One region of the Congzhengia minquanensis genome, then DNA from elsewhere that is predicted to be linked to it. Evidence: predicted binding sites of a transcription regulator. Region 1 holds the regulator's gene; the other holds the start of a gene.
What was found. Region 1 encodes LexA, which represses DNA repair genes until DNA is damaged. Its sites were predicted from a motif close to CNAACANNTGTTNG; they were not measured.

Region 1 (7,723 bases):
CTGTCGGGCTGTTTGAACATGCGCGGCGCAAAACCCTTTTATTCCCGCCGGGAAAAAGATGTTGCAATTCGGAACCTGAATAAAATGGAAGCGGCAGACTTAAAAAAAAGGAGTTTTTCAGAGCTTTCCGGCGGACAGCAGCAGCGCGTGCTTTTGGCCCGTGCTCTGTGCTGCGCGCAAAGGCTTTTAATTTTGGACGAGCCCGCATCTGGTCTTGATCCCGCCGCGGCCCGGGAGATGTATGCTCTGATAACGAAGCTGAAATCAGAAGACGGCATGGGAATTATCATGGTTTCTCACGACACGGCGGGGGCGCTGTCCGTCAGTGAGCGGGTACTGCACATTACCCGCGGGAACAGCCACTGTTTTTTCGGCACAAAACAGGATTATGTAAACAGCGGCTATGCAAATATATATTCGGAGGCAAGATAGCAATGCTTGAACAACTGATGGAACTGTTTCAATATCCGTTTATTACCCGCGCTCTGATTGTGGGCACACTGGTTTCCCTCTGCGCGGCGCTGCTTGGCGTGAGCCTGGTTTTAAAGCGCTATTCCATGATTGGCGACGGACTCTCCCATGTGGGGTTTGGCGCTTTGGCCTGCGCGCAGGTGGCCGGGGTTGCGCCGCTTACGCTTGCCATTCCCATTGTGGTGGCCGCGGCAATTTTATTGCTGCGCTTAAGCGAATCCGGCAAAATAAAAGGAGATGCCGCAATCGCGTTCATCTCCACCGGTGCACTGGCCGCCGGCGTGCTGATTATTTCACTTAGCCGCGGCGCCAATACCGATTTATTAAATTATATGTTCGGAAGCATTTTAGCCATGAGCACCGGCGACGTGGTGCTGAGCATTTGTTTAAGCCTTGCCGTGCTGGCGCTTTACTTATTTTTCTACAACAAAATTTTTGCCGTTACCTTTGATGAAACCTTTGCAAAGGCAACGGGCAAAAAAACGTCCCTCTATAACACGGTGATTGCCGCCCTAACCGCGGTGACCATTGTGCTGGGTATGCGCATGATGGGCGCTTTGCTCATTTCCGCTTTGGTGATTTTCCCCGCCCTTTCCGCCATGCGGGTGTTCAAGTCCTTTGCAGGGGTTACGGTGTGCTCTGTCATTCTCTCCGTCATATGCTTTTTTATCGGAATTTTGGCGTCTTACTTTTACGCGGCGCCAACAGGCGCCAGCGTGGTTATGGTGCACATGGCCGCCTTTTTGCTGTTTTCTGTTGCCGGAGCCGTGTTAAACCGCTTCAGCCCACGCTGACAGCATAGGCCGTCATGGCTGCGACGCCGGTTTTTAAACAATCTTCGTCAATATCAAAGTTTGAGCTGTGAAGAGGCATTGTAATGCCTCTTTTTTTGTTTCCCGAGCCCAGGTAAAAATAAACCGAGGGCACAGCTTGTGCAAAATAAGAAAAGTCGTCCCCCGCCATGGAGGGCTCGCTGCCATGCACCACACTATCTTTTCCAAGAACACCGGTGACGGCCTGCTCGAATCGGTCTGCTGCCGCATCATTGTTGATTAAAGGCGGGTAACGGAAGTTATATTGAAAATCATAGCTTGCCCCGGCAATATTGCAAATTCCGTCCACAGCTTTTTCCATCAGCTCCGGTATCTTTTTGCGGACAGTCTCCTCATACGACCGTACCGTGCCCCGCATGTGCACCGTGTCGGGAATGATATTGTAAAAGGTGCCGCCGTTGATTGCACAGACGGAAATCACCTTTTGTGCAAAGGGCGAAATAAAACGCGCGCCAATCATGTCGAACGCTGCAATGATCCGCGCCGACAGCGCAATGGGGTCAATGCACTCATGGGGATATGCCCCGTGGCCGCCCCGGCCGTGGATATATAAATCAAAATCGTCCGGCGAGGCCATTAACGCCCCCTTTTTCAGCAAAATTTTTCCGGTCTCCACGTCGTTCATCACATGAAGCCCCACCGCGTTTGTTACGTGGTATTCTTCTAAAATTCCCGTCTTTATCATGGGTTCTGCGCCGCCCTCGGTTTCCTCCCCGGGCTGGAACACAAACAAAACGTTAACAGAAAGCTCCTCTTTCAGCTGCGCTAAAAGTTTTGCACTGCACAGCGCCACCGCCATATGTGCATCGTGCCCGCAGGCGTGCATAACGCCGGGGGTTGCCGACTTATAGTCAAAATCATGGGGTTCGTCAAGGGGAAGCGCGTCCATGTCTGCCCGAATCAGCAGCGTGTTTTTCTTGCCCGCGTTTAAAAAGCCGGTAACGCCCGTTCCCGCTATGCCGGATTTTACCGATAGCCCTAAGTTCTCCAAATATTTTTTTATAAACGCCGCGGTTTTTTCTTCGCAAAACGAAAGCTCCGCCATTTGGTGCAGCCTGCGGCGAAGCATAATCGCCTCGGCGCTGATTTCCTCTGACAGTTGTTTGATTGAAAGTTCCATTTTAAAACGCCCCCTTAATATTTTCTAAAAACACCGGAAACAACGCCCAAAATGACAGCGTCGTTTGTAATGATGGGTGACAGCGCGTCGTTCTCCGGCTGGAGGCGGATATGCCCGTTTTCCCGGTAAAAGGTTTTCACCGTGGCGCTGTCGGCAAGCAGCGCCACCACCATCTGCCCGTTTTCGGCGGTTGCCTGCCGTTTTACAATGACAAAATCGCCGTCTAAAATTCCGGCGTTTATCATGCTGTCTCCTTTCACCTTTAGCATAAACAGCTCGCCGCCGCTAAATAACGCTTCCGGCACGGGGAGCACATCCGTTATGTTCTGGGTGGCCAAAATAGGCGTGCCCGCCGCTACCGTGCCCACAACGGGCACAGACAACACTCCGCCTGTTTCCTTGCGTTCCGGCAGGCTGATGGCGCGCTTTTTAGAGCCGTTTTGCAAAATCAGGCCCTTGTCCGCCAGCCGTTTGATATATCCGTGCACCGTAGACGGCGAAGACAGCCCCACCGCGGCACAAATTTCCCGAATGGAGGGCGGATAGCCCATCTGCTCAATTTGGGTGCGGATGTATTCATAAACAAGCTGTTCTTTGTTCTCTTTTGGCATGGCAATCACCTCTTTTTTTCAGTATAGCACATTTCTTCCAAAAAATCAAACATTTGTTCTCATTGACTTTTCTACACAAATTATGGTAGAATATTCTCCATCAGGGAGGGGAAAATATGGCAAAATGGATTTGGCTCAATCAACAGGATTACCCGGAAATTCAAACGACTTTCTGCACACAATTTTGTGATAAAGACGGCTATTCATACGCAGTGGCGGATTTTTTCCGCACATATACCTTTCAAAAGCGCGTGATAAAAGCCAATATTACGGTAAGCGGGGACACAAAATTCCGTTTGTGGGTAAACGGCGATTTCGCCGTAACCGGGCCGGTGTGCCCCGGCGGGGACTATGGCTATGAAAAGCCTATGGCAAACTACTATGCAAATGTTTTGTGTTTCTATCCTGAAAGCAACACGCTGGACTTTTTTGCCCAGGTGCAGCTTTCCCCCGTTGTGCAGACAGACGTGTCCGCCGGCCGCGGCGGTTTTTACTTAGAGTGTATTGTTACGTTTTCAGACGGCTCGAAAACCGTTATTGGAACAGATAAAAGCTGGCTCTGCACGAAAAATACAGCATACCTTTCACCGAATAAGCTGAATTTTACCCTGCCGTCGGACAAAAAAAGCAATGCAGAAGAAATTGAATCTGTATGGAATTTAAAAAAATCGGAAATACCAAATTTACAGGAAGAAAAAGTTCTGCCCAAAAACCACCGCGCACTGGTTACTGCACCGCACACGTCGCAAACCTTTTATCTTGATTTCGACCGCATATATTCCGGCTACGCCGCATTTACTGTAACAGCGGAGGGCGATTGCCGGATTTCTATAAAAACCTTTGAGGCGCCGGAGAAGGTGCTTTGGGAAGAGGAGCTTCATATAAACGGCAGCATGCCGTATCGCTCGTTCCGCTTAAACTCCATTGGCGGCATGGAACTTACCGTGGAGAACAACAGCGAAACAAACGTTTCTATTTCTGACGCAGGGCTTATTTTCACCTGCTACCCCGTTGATACCGAGGGTACCTTTTCGTGTTCCGACGAATTGCTCAACAAAATTTATGATGTGGGCAAATGGACAACGAAAATCTGCCGTCAGACCATTCATTTAGACAGTCCCAAGCATCAGGAAAACTTAGGCTGCACGGGGGACTATTATGTGGAAAGCTTAATTTCATATTATTGCTTCGGCGACCCGCGCCTTACGCGGTTTGATATTCTGCGGACAGCGGATTTGCTGAAACAGCGGGGTGGGTTTATGTTTCACACCTCTTACAGCCTGATTTGGGTGCAGATGTTATATGACTATTATCTGTTTTCCGGCGACAGCGCCGTTTTCGGCCAAACGAAAGACGCGCTCCACCTGCTGATGGACCGGTTTTTCGGATATGAAGAGAAAGACACGGGTCTGATTGATACTCCGCCCAGCTTTATGTTTATCGACTGGATTCCGGTTGACGCGTATAATCTGCACCATCCGCCGAAAGCGCTGGGGCAAACGGCCCTTTGTGCCTTTTACTACCGCGCCTTATGTTTGGCGGCAAAAATTTCGGACAGTTTACTCGACTCGGAGCACGCCCGAATGTACAGTGACCGGGCAAAGCGGTTAAAAGCGTCTTTCCACAAGGCGTTTTTTGTGCCGGAAAAGGGGCTTTACAAAAGCGGGCTGAACACCCCCACGCCGGAGGCGCTGGTGAACCAGTTCATGCCGCAGAATACGGATAAGGTTTATTTTGGAAAGCATGAAAATTCCCTTGCGGTTTTATATGGCCTGTGTCCGGAAAACCTTTCCGCTCCCATTATGGAAACGGTGGTCAACAGCTCTTCTCTTACAGACGTTCAGCCCTATTTTATGCATTTTGTGTTAGATGCGGTGTATAAAGCGGGACTGTTCGCAAACTATGGCCTTTCGCTGATTCGGCAATGGAAAAAACAGGTTGACGAATGCAGCAAGGGCATGAAAGAGATGTGGGGCGACTTTCCCGGATATGGCTACGACTACAGCCACGCCTGGGGCGCAACGCCCTCATACCAGCTTCCCGCAAAGCTTTCGGGGCTGACGATTTTAGAACCGGGGTTTAAAAAAATTACCCTTGCGCCCAACCTGTTTGAGCTTAATTGGGCTGAGATTGACATTCCTACGCCCTTTGGCAGCATTCATATGAAGCTAAAGAAAAATGAAACGCCCGTCATTTCTGTGCCGGACGAAATTGAATATCAAGTGATTTAGAAAGGCATTGTGTTTATGAACAATTCTGACAGCCAATATAAGCAAATGATTGAAACGCCCATACCGAAGCTTGTGGGAAGCCTGGCGGTTCCAACGGTTATCAGCATGCTTGTCACCAATATTTATAACATGGCCGACACCTTTTTTGTGAGCCGGTTAGGCACCAGCGCCAGCGGCGCCATTGGCATTACCGCCACGCTGACGTTAATGCTGCAGGCTATTGGCCTCATGTTCGGCCACGGCTCGGGCAGCATAATCAGCCGGGCGTTGGGCAGCCGGGACGAAAACCGGGCCGACAGGCTTGCCTCCACGGCGTTTTTCGCGTCTGTCATTGCCGGGGGCGTAATCGGTTTGGGGGGACTGCTTTTTTTAAGCCCGCTTTTGCGGCTTTTGGGCAGCACGGAAACAGTTCTTCCCTATGCCCGCGCCTATGGGTTTTACATTTTAATGGCCGCGCCGTTTATGGTTTCGAGCTTTGTTTTAAACAACATTATGCGCTACGAGGGCAAGGCGCACCTTGCCATGGTGGGGCTGACCACCGGCGCGGTGTTAAACATGGTGTTAGATCCCATTTTTATTTTTGGCCTTAAAATGGGCGTTTATGGCGCCGGCTTAAGCACAGCGCTCAGCCAGGTCATCAGTTTTGCCATTTTGCTCTACATGTATCTCTCCGGCAAAACCCGGTGCCGCATTGCCTGGCGCATGACGGCTGTTTATGAAATCCCGCTGATTTTGAAAAACGGTCTTCCCACTCTGGCGCGGCAGGGCATGAACTGCATCTCCTCCATGCTCTTAAACCAGGCCGCCGCGGTGTATGGCGACACTGCCCTTTCTGCTATCAGCATTGTGAACCAGATTTGTAATTTCATTGCCTCGATTATGATTGGAATCGGCCAGGGATTTCAGCCTGTGGCAGGCTATAACTTTGGGGCGGGGCGCACCGACCGTTTGCGCCGCGGTTTTTATTTCACGTTTCTTTTGGGGGAATGTGTGCTCACGGCGCTTTCCATTCTCTTTTTCTTTGCCGCAAGAAACATTGTTGCAGCGTTCCGCGACGACCCTGAGGTTGTGCGCATTGGCATTTCCATGCTGCGCCTGCAGTGTATTTCCCTCATTGCACAGCCCTATGCCACCTGCGCCAACATGATGTTTCAGAGCATTGGCGAAACCGGCCGGGCAACGCTTTTGGCCACCACGAGAAACGGACTTTACATGATTCCCGCGCTGTTAATTCTGCCCCGGCTGCTGGGCCTTTTCGGAATTCAGATTGCCCAGCCTGCGGCGGACGTTGCGTCTTTGCTTACCGCCGTTCCCCTTGTCACCGGATTTTTCATTCGGTGCAAACGGTCAGAAACAGCAGAACCGTGAAGGTTCTGACGAACCGGTTAAGTTTGCAACGCTGTCGCGGACAATCAACCGGCTTTTTAACGTGATATCCTGCCGGGCAAAATAAAACTGGTTGTCCATTTTTTTAAAGATTAAATCCACCGCTGTTTCACACAGTTCTTCGGGGTGCGAAACAATGGTGGTGAGCGGAACATCTAAATAGGCCGCGGCGGAAACGTTGTTCATGCCGATAACGGACACGTCCTTTGGAATGCTTAGCCCCGCCTCTTGGGTGTAACGGAGCGCGCCCATTGCCATATAGTCATACGCCGCGATCACCGCGGTGGGGCGGTCTTTTTGTTCCATCAACTGTTTCATGGCGTCAAATCCTGCCATCTGAAACCGCATTTTGCTGTTCACCATATATGCCTCCTCCAGCCGCAGTGCATTCTTTCGCATTGCTTCACAAAACAGGCGGTGTTTCGACGCGGTGAGCGTTTCTCCGATGTATCCGATTTTTCTGTGGCCGTTTGCTTTCAAATATTCCACAGCCTGGTCAATGCCTGAGGCAATGTCGATATCAATATAATCTGCCTTTTCTGTTTTATATTTGCCTCCGATTTGCACAACCGGTATGTTCGGTTCCGTTTTCAGGCGCAGCGAGCCTGATACGAAAATGATGCCGTCGGCGTGTCCGAAAGAGCCGTAATAACGAATTAGGTCTTCTTCCCGTTCGGCGGAAAATCCGCTGACTGACAGCATCATCATGCCGCCTCTTTCTTCAATTTTGTCATTTAGGTCCGCGGCAAAGTCCGCGTAAAATTCCCCCCGAATTTCAGGACAAATTACCGCCACCAGTTGTTTTCCGAACTTCCCTTTATAATATTTTTCAAAGCATCCATGCCTTTTTGCAAGCGACAGGATTTGCTCTTTCGTTTCAACGCTGATTTCCCTGCTGTCTGAAAATGCTTTTGAAACGGTGGAAACCGAAACCCCTGCCAGCTTCGCCAGCTTTTGCAGTGTCATTTTTTCGCCCCTTCGCATTTTTGTTTGTTTCATTGTAGCACAAAGTGCTTTTTTCTGCAATGGGTTACGAAAATTTTTCGTCTTTAAATTCATTGACAGTATGAT
Region 2 (7,723 bases), on a different contig from region 1:
TTAGGAAAGCGGCGCATGCAGTTTTTGCAGGAGATTGCTGCAACAAGGGGATGCTCGCTTTATGAAGCACTGTCGCAGGAGATTGACAACGAAATTTTTAAAGGCACGAAAGCTACTCAGTTTTTGTCCTTAGTGGAAGCCTTCGCCGCGGACTATTCGGTGCGGCCGATTTCAGAGCTTTTGTCGGCAATTTTAAATGAGAGCGGATATGAAGAAATGCTTCGCACAGAAGGCGGCCAGGAACGGCTGGACAATTTGGCGGAACTGAAACAGTCGGTTTATGAATATGAAACAAGCTGCGGCGAAGAAAGCACCTTAGAGCACTATTTGGCCCACGTGGCGCTGTTTACCAACAGCGACGCCGAAACAGACAGCGACAAGGTAAAATTAATGACGGTGCACACCGCAAAGGGGTTAGAGTTTCCCCATGTGTTCCTCTGTGCCATGAACGAAGGAATTTTTCCCTCAAAAAAGACCAACACCATTCAGGGAATGGAGGAGGAGCGGCGGCTGGCGTTTGTGGCAATGACAAGAGCGAAAACCGCGCTGTATCTTTCAGAGGCGGAGGGCCGGAATTTTGACGGCTCACCCAGATTTCCCTCCCGCTTTTTGTTTGACATTGACGAAGGGCTTCTCACCTACACCCAAAAGCCGGAGGACGAATTGGTAAAAGAGGCGCAAAGCTTTATTGCAATCAGCGACCGGCATTTAAAGCAAGACACAGAGCAAACCGCCTTTGCCGTGCAGCAGCGGGTGAAACACCCTATTTTTGGGTTGGGAACGGTGACCGATGTGGATTTTGTAAAAGGCGCCCACATTGTTCAGTTTGACGAAATAGACACGCCCCGGGCAATTTCCTTCCGGGCAAAACTGGATAAATGTTAAAACCAGCAGGCACTTTCGCCTGCTGGTTTTTTGCTGTTTATTTGCGCTCTACAAACCACTGGTCGTCGTCCCGCCACAGATAGGTGTTATGTCCCCCGATGCAGACAGTGTAGCGGATACCCAGCCCGCCGCCCTTGATTGATGCGGCGCGGCGCACATCTGCAACACTGTCGACGGTAAATACGCGCCCGTCCTCCCACTTCACGCGGAGGGGCATAACATTCCCGTCACGTTCAAATTTTGCTAAAACATCCACATAGGTTTTACAGGGCTTTGACATAACTTACAACTCCTGATGAAATCGTTTTATGTCAAATGCCACTGGTGTCAGGTTATCTTACAAAAACTTCGGGGTGAATTATGTGCTCACCCTTGGGGTCGAATCCGGAAAGCTTGGTGTCTAACAGCATAATGCCGCGCTGAATGGAAAAGTGTCCGTAGCGCCGGCGGATGGAGTCGATTACCGCTTCCTCCGCCTCGCGCCTGTGAACCTGCTGAAGCTCCGGCAGAAGGGAAAGCTGCGTTCCATTCTCCGGCACAAGCTTTAAGGCCCGCACGCCAATGCTGCGGATTGGATTGTTCGACAGGTGGTTTCCGCGGTAGAGTGCAAACGCCTTTTCAAACATCACTTGGGCCGAGCAGGTGGGACAAATCAGCGGGCCTTGCCGCTCATATTGAAACAGCCCGTTGTCCCGGAGGGAAAGCTGCACAGAGCAGCATTTTAGGCTGTGGTCGCGAAGCCGCTCTGCAACGCTTTCGCACAGGATATATAAGGGAATTTTCACATCTTCTTCTGAGATTAAATCCCGGGGCAGGGTAGAACTGTTGCCAATGGTTTTTATTTTTTGCGCCGCGTCTGCCTCGCTCACCCTCGATTCGTCGCGCCCGTTGGCAAAGTTCCAAAGCATTTCGCCCGGCTTGCCGAACTTACGCCGCAGCGCGTTTACATTCGTCTGAGCCAGGTCGCCAATGGTGCAAACGCCGGTGGATTTCAGCTTCCGGGTGGTAGCCCGGCCCACAAACAGCAAATTTTCCACAGGCAGGGGCCACACAATTTCTTGAAAGGTTTCGCGGGGAATAACCGTTGTTGCGTCCGGCTTTTTCATGTCGCTTCCTAATTTTGCAAAGATTTTGTTAAAGCTGACGCCGATAGACACCGTAACCCCCAGCTCCCGTTTTACACGCAGGCGGATTTCGTCGGCAATGCGTTTCCCATCGCCCCACAGCGTTTCGCTGTTGGTTACATCGAGCCAACACTCGTCTAAACCAAAGCTTTCCACCTGGCTGGTATATTCCTCATAAAGGCTGCGCGCCAGACGGGAATATTTTACATATAAATCATAGCGGGGCTTTACAAAAATCAGGTCGGGACACTTTTGCCGTGCCTGCCACAATGTTTCGCCGGTTTTTACACCAAAAGCCTTCGCTTCATTGTTTTTTGCCAAAATAATTCCGTGCCGCTTTTCCGCGTCGCCGCCCACAGCCACAGGTTTTCCACGCAGACCGGGGTTGTAAAGGCACTCTACCGACGCATAAAAATTATTGAGGTCGGCATGGAGGATAATTCGGTTCTTTTTCATTTTTTCGCCTCTAAATAGAACAAATGTTCGATAAACTTATTATAGCACAAGCATATGGGATTATGCAAGAGGAAAATATATGATTTTTCAAAAATTTGAAGCTTGACAGAATTTTATGAAACAGGTAGAATTGAAACAAAAAGAGGAGGGAAGCAGATTGATTATCAACACGGGAGCGCGGACAGACACGGCGCAGTATTATACAGAATGGCTGTTAAACAGGTTTCGGGAAGGGTATGTGCTCACGCGCAACCCTATGTTTCCCAATAAGGTAACGCGGTATGAGCTTTGCCCTGAAACGGTGGATTGTGTGGTGTTTTGCTCAAAAAACTATGCGCCGCTGCTGCCGCACATAGATGAGATTAAAAATAGGTTTCATATTTATTGCCACTATACCATTACGGCATATGGAAAAGATGTAGAGCCCGGTGTGCCGGACATTGAAACGAGCATTGAAACGCTGAAAAAGCTTTCCAAAGCCGTGGGCAGGCAAAGAATTTCGTGGCGGTATGACCCGATTTTGCTGACGGAAACCTATACCATAGAGCGGCACATAAAAACCTTTGAAGCAATGGCAGAGCGCCTGTCCGGCCACATTGACCGCTGCATTTTCAGCTTTGTGGAGCTGTATAAAAAGCTAAAATACAACATGCCGGAAATTATTCCCATGACAGAGAAAGATAAAGATATTTTGGCACAAAACCTTGGCGCAATTGCAAAAAAATATGGCATGACAATTCAAACCTGCGGCACCAACGGCGATTTCAGCAGATATGGAATTGCGTCTTCGGGCTGCTTGACGCTGGACATCATCGGCAGAGCCAACAACATTGCGTTCCGCAGTTTGAAGCACAAAGGCATGCGGGAGGGATGTCACTGCATAGAAAGCCGCGACATTGGCGCCTATGACACCTGTCCCAATGGGTGCCGATATTGCTATGCCAACCAAAGCCCGCAAAAAGCGCTGGAAAACTACCGGCGGCACGACCCGAATTCGCCCCTTCTGCTGGGCAGCCTGGGGCCTGACGACGTGGTAACAGCCGGCTGTCAGAAAAGTTTTCTCGTAAAAAAGTAATTATTCTTTGTGGTTTACCATGTTCTGATAGCTTGTGCCCCACAGTTCCATGGAGTTGAGAATGGGGCGCATAGACTCCCCAAGAGGCGACAAGGCATATTCTACCCGCGGCGGAACCACGGGATATGCTGTGCGCGTAATAATTCCGTCCTTTTCCATAGAGCGCAGGCTGTCGGTCAGCACCTTTTGGCTGATGCCTTCTAACGACCTGTGAAGTTCGTTAAAACGCCACGGGCGCTCAAGCAGGTTTCTTAATATGAGCAGCTTCCACTTGTTCCCGATGATTTGCACAGTTGTGGCCACCGGACAAGCCGGAAGCTCTTCTTTTGTCAGCATGAAAATGCATCCCCTTTTTTTATGTAACGTTCAAAAATGATGTTATATTAATATTATAATGCAGCAGTTTGCTCCTCCTCAAACAATTAAAAATGAGCCGGCAAATGAGTATGTTAAGGCCTTGCTCACGCGGGCCGGCAGTTAACGGCGGAGGCTAAAACATGGAAAAAACTGAATTGGTTTTAAAATTAAATGCCATGCTTTTAAACGAAATGCCGCAATACCAGGCGTTTGCGGCAGACTTTTCCGGCAATGCAGTTTCTCAAAGAAGGCTTTTGCGTTCTTTGATGAACCTGCGCCCGCCTATGCCGCTTGACGGTTCGTTTGTGAATTTGCAGGACGAACTTCTAAAAGCTGAGCGGGAAGAAAAAGGCGTGGTTTATGTTTCAGACATTACTATGAGTTTTGGTGAAAACATTTTGCTGTGGAAAGGAGACATTACCCGACTTGCGGCAGACGCCATTGTGAACGCGGCCAACAGTGCGCTTCTGGGCTGTTTTCATCCCTGTCACGGCTGCATTGACAATGCCATTCATTCGGCGGCGGGACTTCAGCTTCGAATGGAATGCGACAGCTTAATGAAGCAGCAAGGCCACAGCGAGCCTGTGGGGCAGGCAAAACGAACAAAAGCATATAACCTGCCCTGCCGCTATGTGCTGCACACGGTGGGGCCAATGGTTTTGGGCGAGGTAAGCCGCACAGACCGGGAGCTGCTTGCCTCGTGCTACCGCTCCTGCTTAACGCTTTCTGAAGAGTTGGGGCTTCAATCTGTGTCCTTTTGCTGCATTTCGACAGGGGAGTTCCGGTTTCCGCCGGAGGAGGCGGCGCACATTGCGGTGCGCACCGTGCGGGAATATTTAATAAAAGGCAAACAAGAATTAAAGGTGATATTTAATGTATTTAAAGAATCGGACTTTGACTTATACAAAAACCTGCTCGCCAAAGGAGCAGATTGAAAAACTAAAGGAACTGCTAAAAACTGCCGATGCAGTGTTAATTGGCGCAGGAGCTGGGCTTTCGGCCTCAGCCGGGCTGACCTATTCGGGCGAGCGGTTTTTAAAGGAGTTTCGCGGGTACAAAACGCGGTATGGGTTTAGCGACATGTATTCGGGCAGCTTTTATCCGTTTGAAACGCCGGAGGAATATTGGGCATATATGAGCCGGTTTATTTTAGTAAACCGCTATGACGTGCCGCAATTAAAGGTATATCAGGACCTTTTGGAAGCAGTTCAGGATAAGGACTATTTTGTGCTGACCACCAATGTGGACCACCAGTTTCAATTGTCAGGCTTTTCAAAGCGGCGCCTGTTCTACACCCAGGGGGATTATGGCCTGTTTCAGTGCTCCGTGCCCTGTTGCCAGGAAACGTATGACAACGAACCAATCATTTTGCGCATGGCGGCGGAGCAGAAGGATTTTAAAATTCCACCGGAGCTGATTCCTAAGTGCCCGGTTTGCGCACGGCCCATGATGATGAACCTGCGGTCGGACGGCAGGTTTGTAGAGGACAGCGGCTGGCATAAAGCCTTTCGCCGCTATGAAGCATATTTAAAAGCGCATAAAAACAGCGCTTGTTTATTTTTGGAGCTGGGCGTGGGGAATAACACGCCGGGCATTATTAAATATCCCTTTTGGCAAATGACTGCGGAAAATGCAAACACAGCGTATGCCTGTGTGAACTTGGGCGAGGCATTTTGTCCCAATGAAATTGCAGACAGGGCCCTCTGTATTAACGGGGATATTGGTTTTGTTTTACAGGAACTGAAAAAAATCTTGTGATTTTTTTATTTTTCGGATATACTGAAAGAGAGGTGGTTTTGTATGTGCGGAAGATATAATTTTGATAGCGATGACGACAATTTATTTGAGATTTTAAACGCGTTAAACGGCCAGGTGTTTCATACAGGCGAAATTTTTCCTACGAACAGCGCCCCGGTGCTTGTTTCAAGGGGCAATTCCCTGACTCCGGAGGTTATGTCGTGGGGATTTCCGCAGTTTGGAGGCAGAAGCGGTGTGATTATCAATGCGCGGGCAGAAACGGCGTTGGAGAAAAAAATGTTTCAAAAAGCGGTGATAGAGCGGCGGTGTGTTATTCCCAGCTCGGGCTTTTACGAGTGGAAGCACGACAAAACCAAACAAAAGTTCTTGTTCACCCTGCCGGAGAAAAGCGCTTTATACATGGCGGGAATTTTTGGTGAGTTTAACGGCGCAAAAAAGTATGTAATTTTAACCACTGAACCCAACGAATCTATAGCGGACGTGCACAACCGCATGCCGCTGGTGATAGAAAAGTCCAACCTTTTGGATTGGGTGTTTAACAACGAAGCTGCGGTTAAACTGCTGCACCAAACGCCGCCGGAGCTGATTCGCAGAGCGGTATCATAAACGCGGGGCGCTTATTGCGCCCCGCGTTGTTTTTCAAGATACAAAAAGACGGCCGCACTAAAAGGTGCGACCGTCTTGCTTCTTTCTTTTTTATTGGATTGGAGTAAATGTGGTCTTTGCAGCACATTCGATGCGATATCCATCCCCCAAAGAGCAGACATAATCTCCAACACCAATACTGGAATTTCCGAGGATGGTATTGACCTTTAAAGAACCTGATTTGTCCCACGCAAAAAAGTTGCGCGAACCAGACACGCTGTACCTGCCGGCCGGAATATCTACGCCGACGGTATATTCACCGGCCGGCAGTACCTTTGGTTCACTTTTAGCTTTCACCACATTTCCTGTCAGGATGTCTAATTCGCTCTGCTTTGCGCTGATCTGCGAATCCAGATTCTCCACCGTGGAAGTTTTTTCTGCAATTTTTTCATCTAATGTGGCTTTATTTGTTTCATATTCCTTTGCGGCTGAAATAACGCCGCTTTTATCTTTAATTTCGTTTTCAAGATTTGAAAGTTCTTCTTTTTTGGTATTAATCTGTTCATCCTGAGCCTGGCGTTCAGCCAGTAACTGTGCATTTATTTTCGCATTTACACCAGCGAAATATCCACATAATGTGCCTACGAGAAGTCCCCCGACAAGAACGGCAATAACCAAAATTATTTTTTTCTTACCAGACTGCGGCGCGGCCTGCATTCCGCCAAATTCACCATTTACATTTCCTATTTCCATAACAACCTCTCCTTTTTTATTTTTGTAGTTTTTTTTCATCACTACAATTGTGATAATATCATATGAATTTCATTTTTTCAAGCCTTTTTGTCAAAAAATATAGAAATTTATCAACTGGTGTGATGAAAAGGGACAAAAGTAATTCGTTTTTGTCCTTTGCGGCAGTTGCAAAGCGGGGAGCGGCCGTATATAATAAAAGTAAACTTGAAGAAAGGCGGTTTTCAAACATGAAAAAAGTGTTTGTTCATGAAATGAAAACAATTATTCAAAACCCCGATTCTAAATTTAATTATTTTGCCTGGCCGTCGGTGGCGCGTCTTCATGACGGAACTCTTGCCGCTGTGTGTTCGGGCTTTCGCATTGGCCATGTATGCCCTTTTGGAAAGGTGGTTATGGCGAAAAGTACTGACGACGGCAAAACGTGGAGCAGTCCTTGTGTGGTGATAGACACTCCGTTAGACGACAGGGATGCCGGAATTTTGCCGTTTGGCGATAGCAGCGTAATGATTACCTCATTTAACAACACTGTGGCGTTTCAGCAAAATACCAACAAAATGCGGGAGCAGGGAAGCCCGGAACAGAGGCTGGTTGAAGGCTATCTGGCAGGCATTGACGCAAAGAAAGCAGAAAGCAGATATTTGGGCTATACATATGTAATCAGCAATGACAATGGTGTCACGTTCGGCGACATCGGTTTTTCGCCTGTGACCGCACCCCACGGCCCCTGCCT

Region 2: dinB (DNA polymerase IV) is a predicted target of LexA. The motif match lies at 2,482-2,495, and genes of this name have one in related genera.

The regions. Positions count from the first base shown of each region.
Region 1 is NZ_JACRSU010000001.1:851,937-859,659, forward strand. Features, by position in the region: gene H8698_RS04070 (metal ABC transporter ATP-binding protein) at 1-432, shown strand, start outside; gene H8698_RS04075 (metal ABC transporter permease) at 435-1,265, shown strand; gene H8698_RS04080 (M20 metallopeptidase family protein) at 1,252-2,424, opposite strand; gene lexA (transcriptional repressor LexA) at 2,439-3,035, opposite strand; gene H8698_RS04090 (alpha-L-rhamnosidase-related protein) at 3,152-5,266, shown strand; gene H8698_RS04095 (MATE family efflux transporter) at 5,282-6,634, shown strand; gene H8698_RS04100 (LacI family DNA-binding transcriptional regulator) at 6,614-7,711, opposite strand.
Region 2 is NZ_JACRSU010000006.1:78,265-85,987, reverse strand. Features, by position in the region: gene H8698_RS12905 (ATP-dependent helicase) at 1-885, shown strand, start outside; gene H8698_RS12900 (hypothetical protein) at 923-1,165, opposite strand; gene dinB (DNA polymerase IV) at 1,218-2,465, opposite strand; gene H8698_RS12890 (DUF1848 domain-containing protein) at 2,623-3,540, shown strand; gene H8698_RS12885 (winged helix-turn-helix transcriptional regulator) at 3,541-3,876, opposite strand; gene H8698_RS12880 (protein-ADP-ribose hydrolase) at 4,038-4,832, shown strand; gene H8698_RS12875 (SIR2 family NAD-dependent protein deacylase) at 4,792-5,655, shown strand; gene H8698_RS12870 (SOS response-associated peptidase) at 5,698-6,261, shown strand; gene H8698_RS12865 (hypothetical protein) at 6,352-6,993, opposite strand; gene H8698_RS12860 (sialidase family protein) at 7,221-7,723, shown strand, end outside.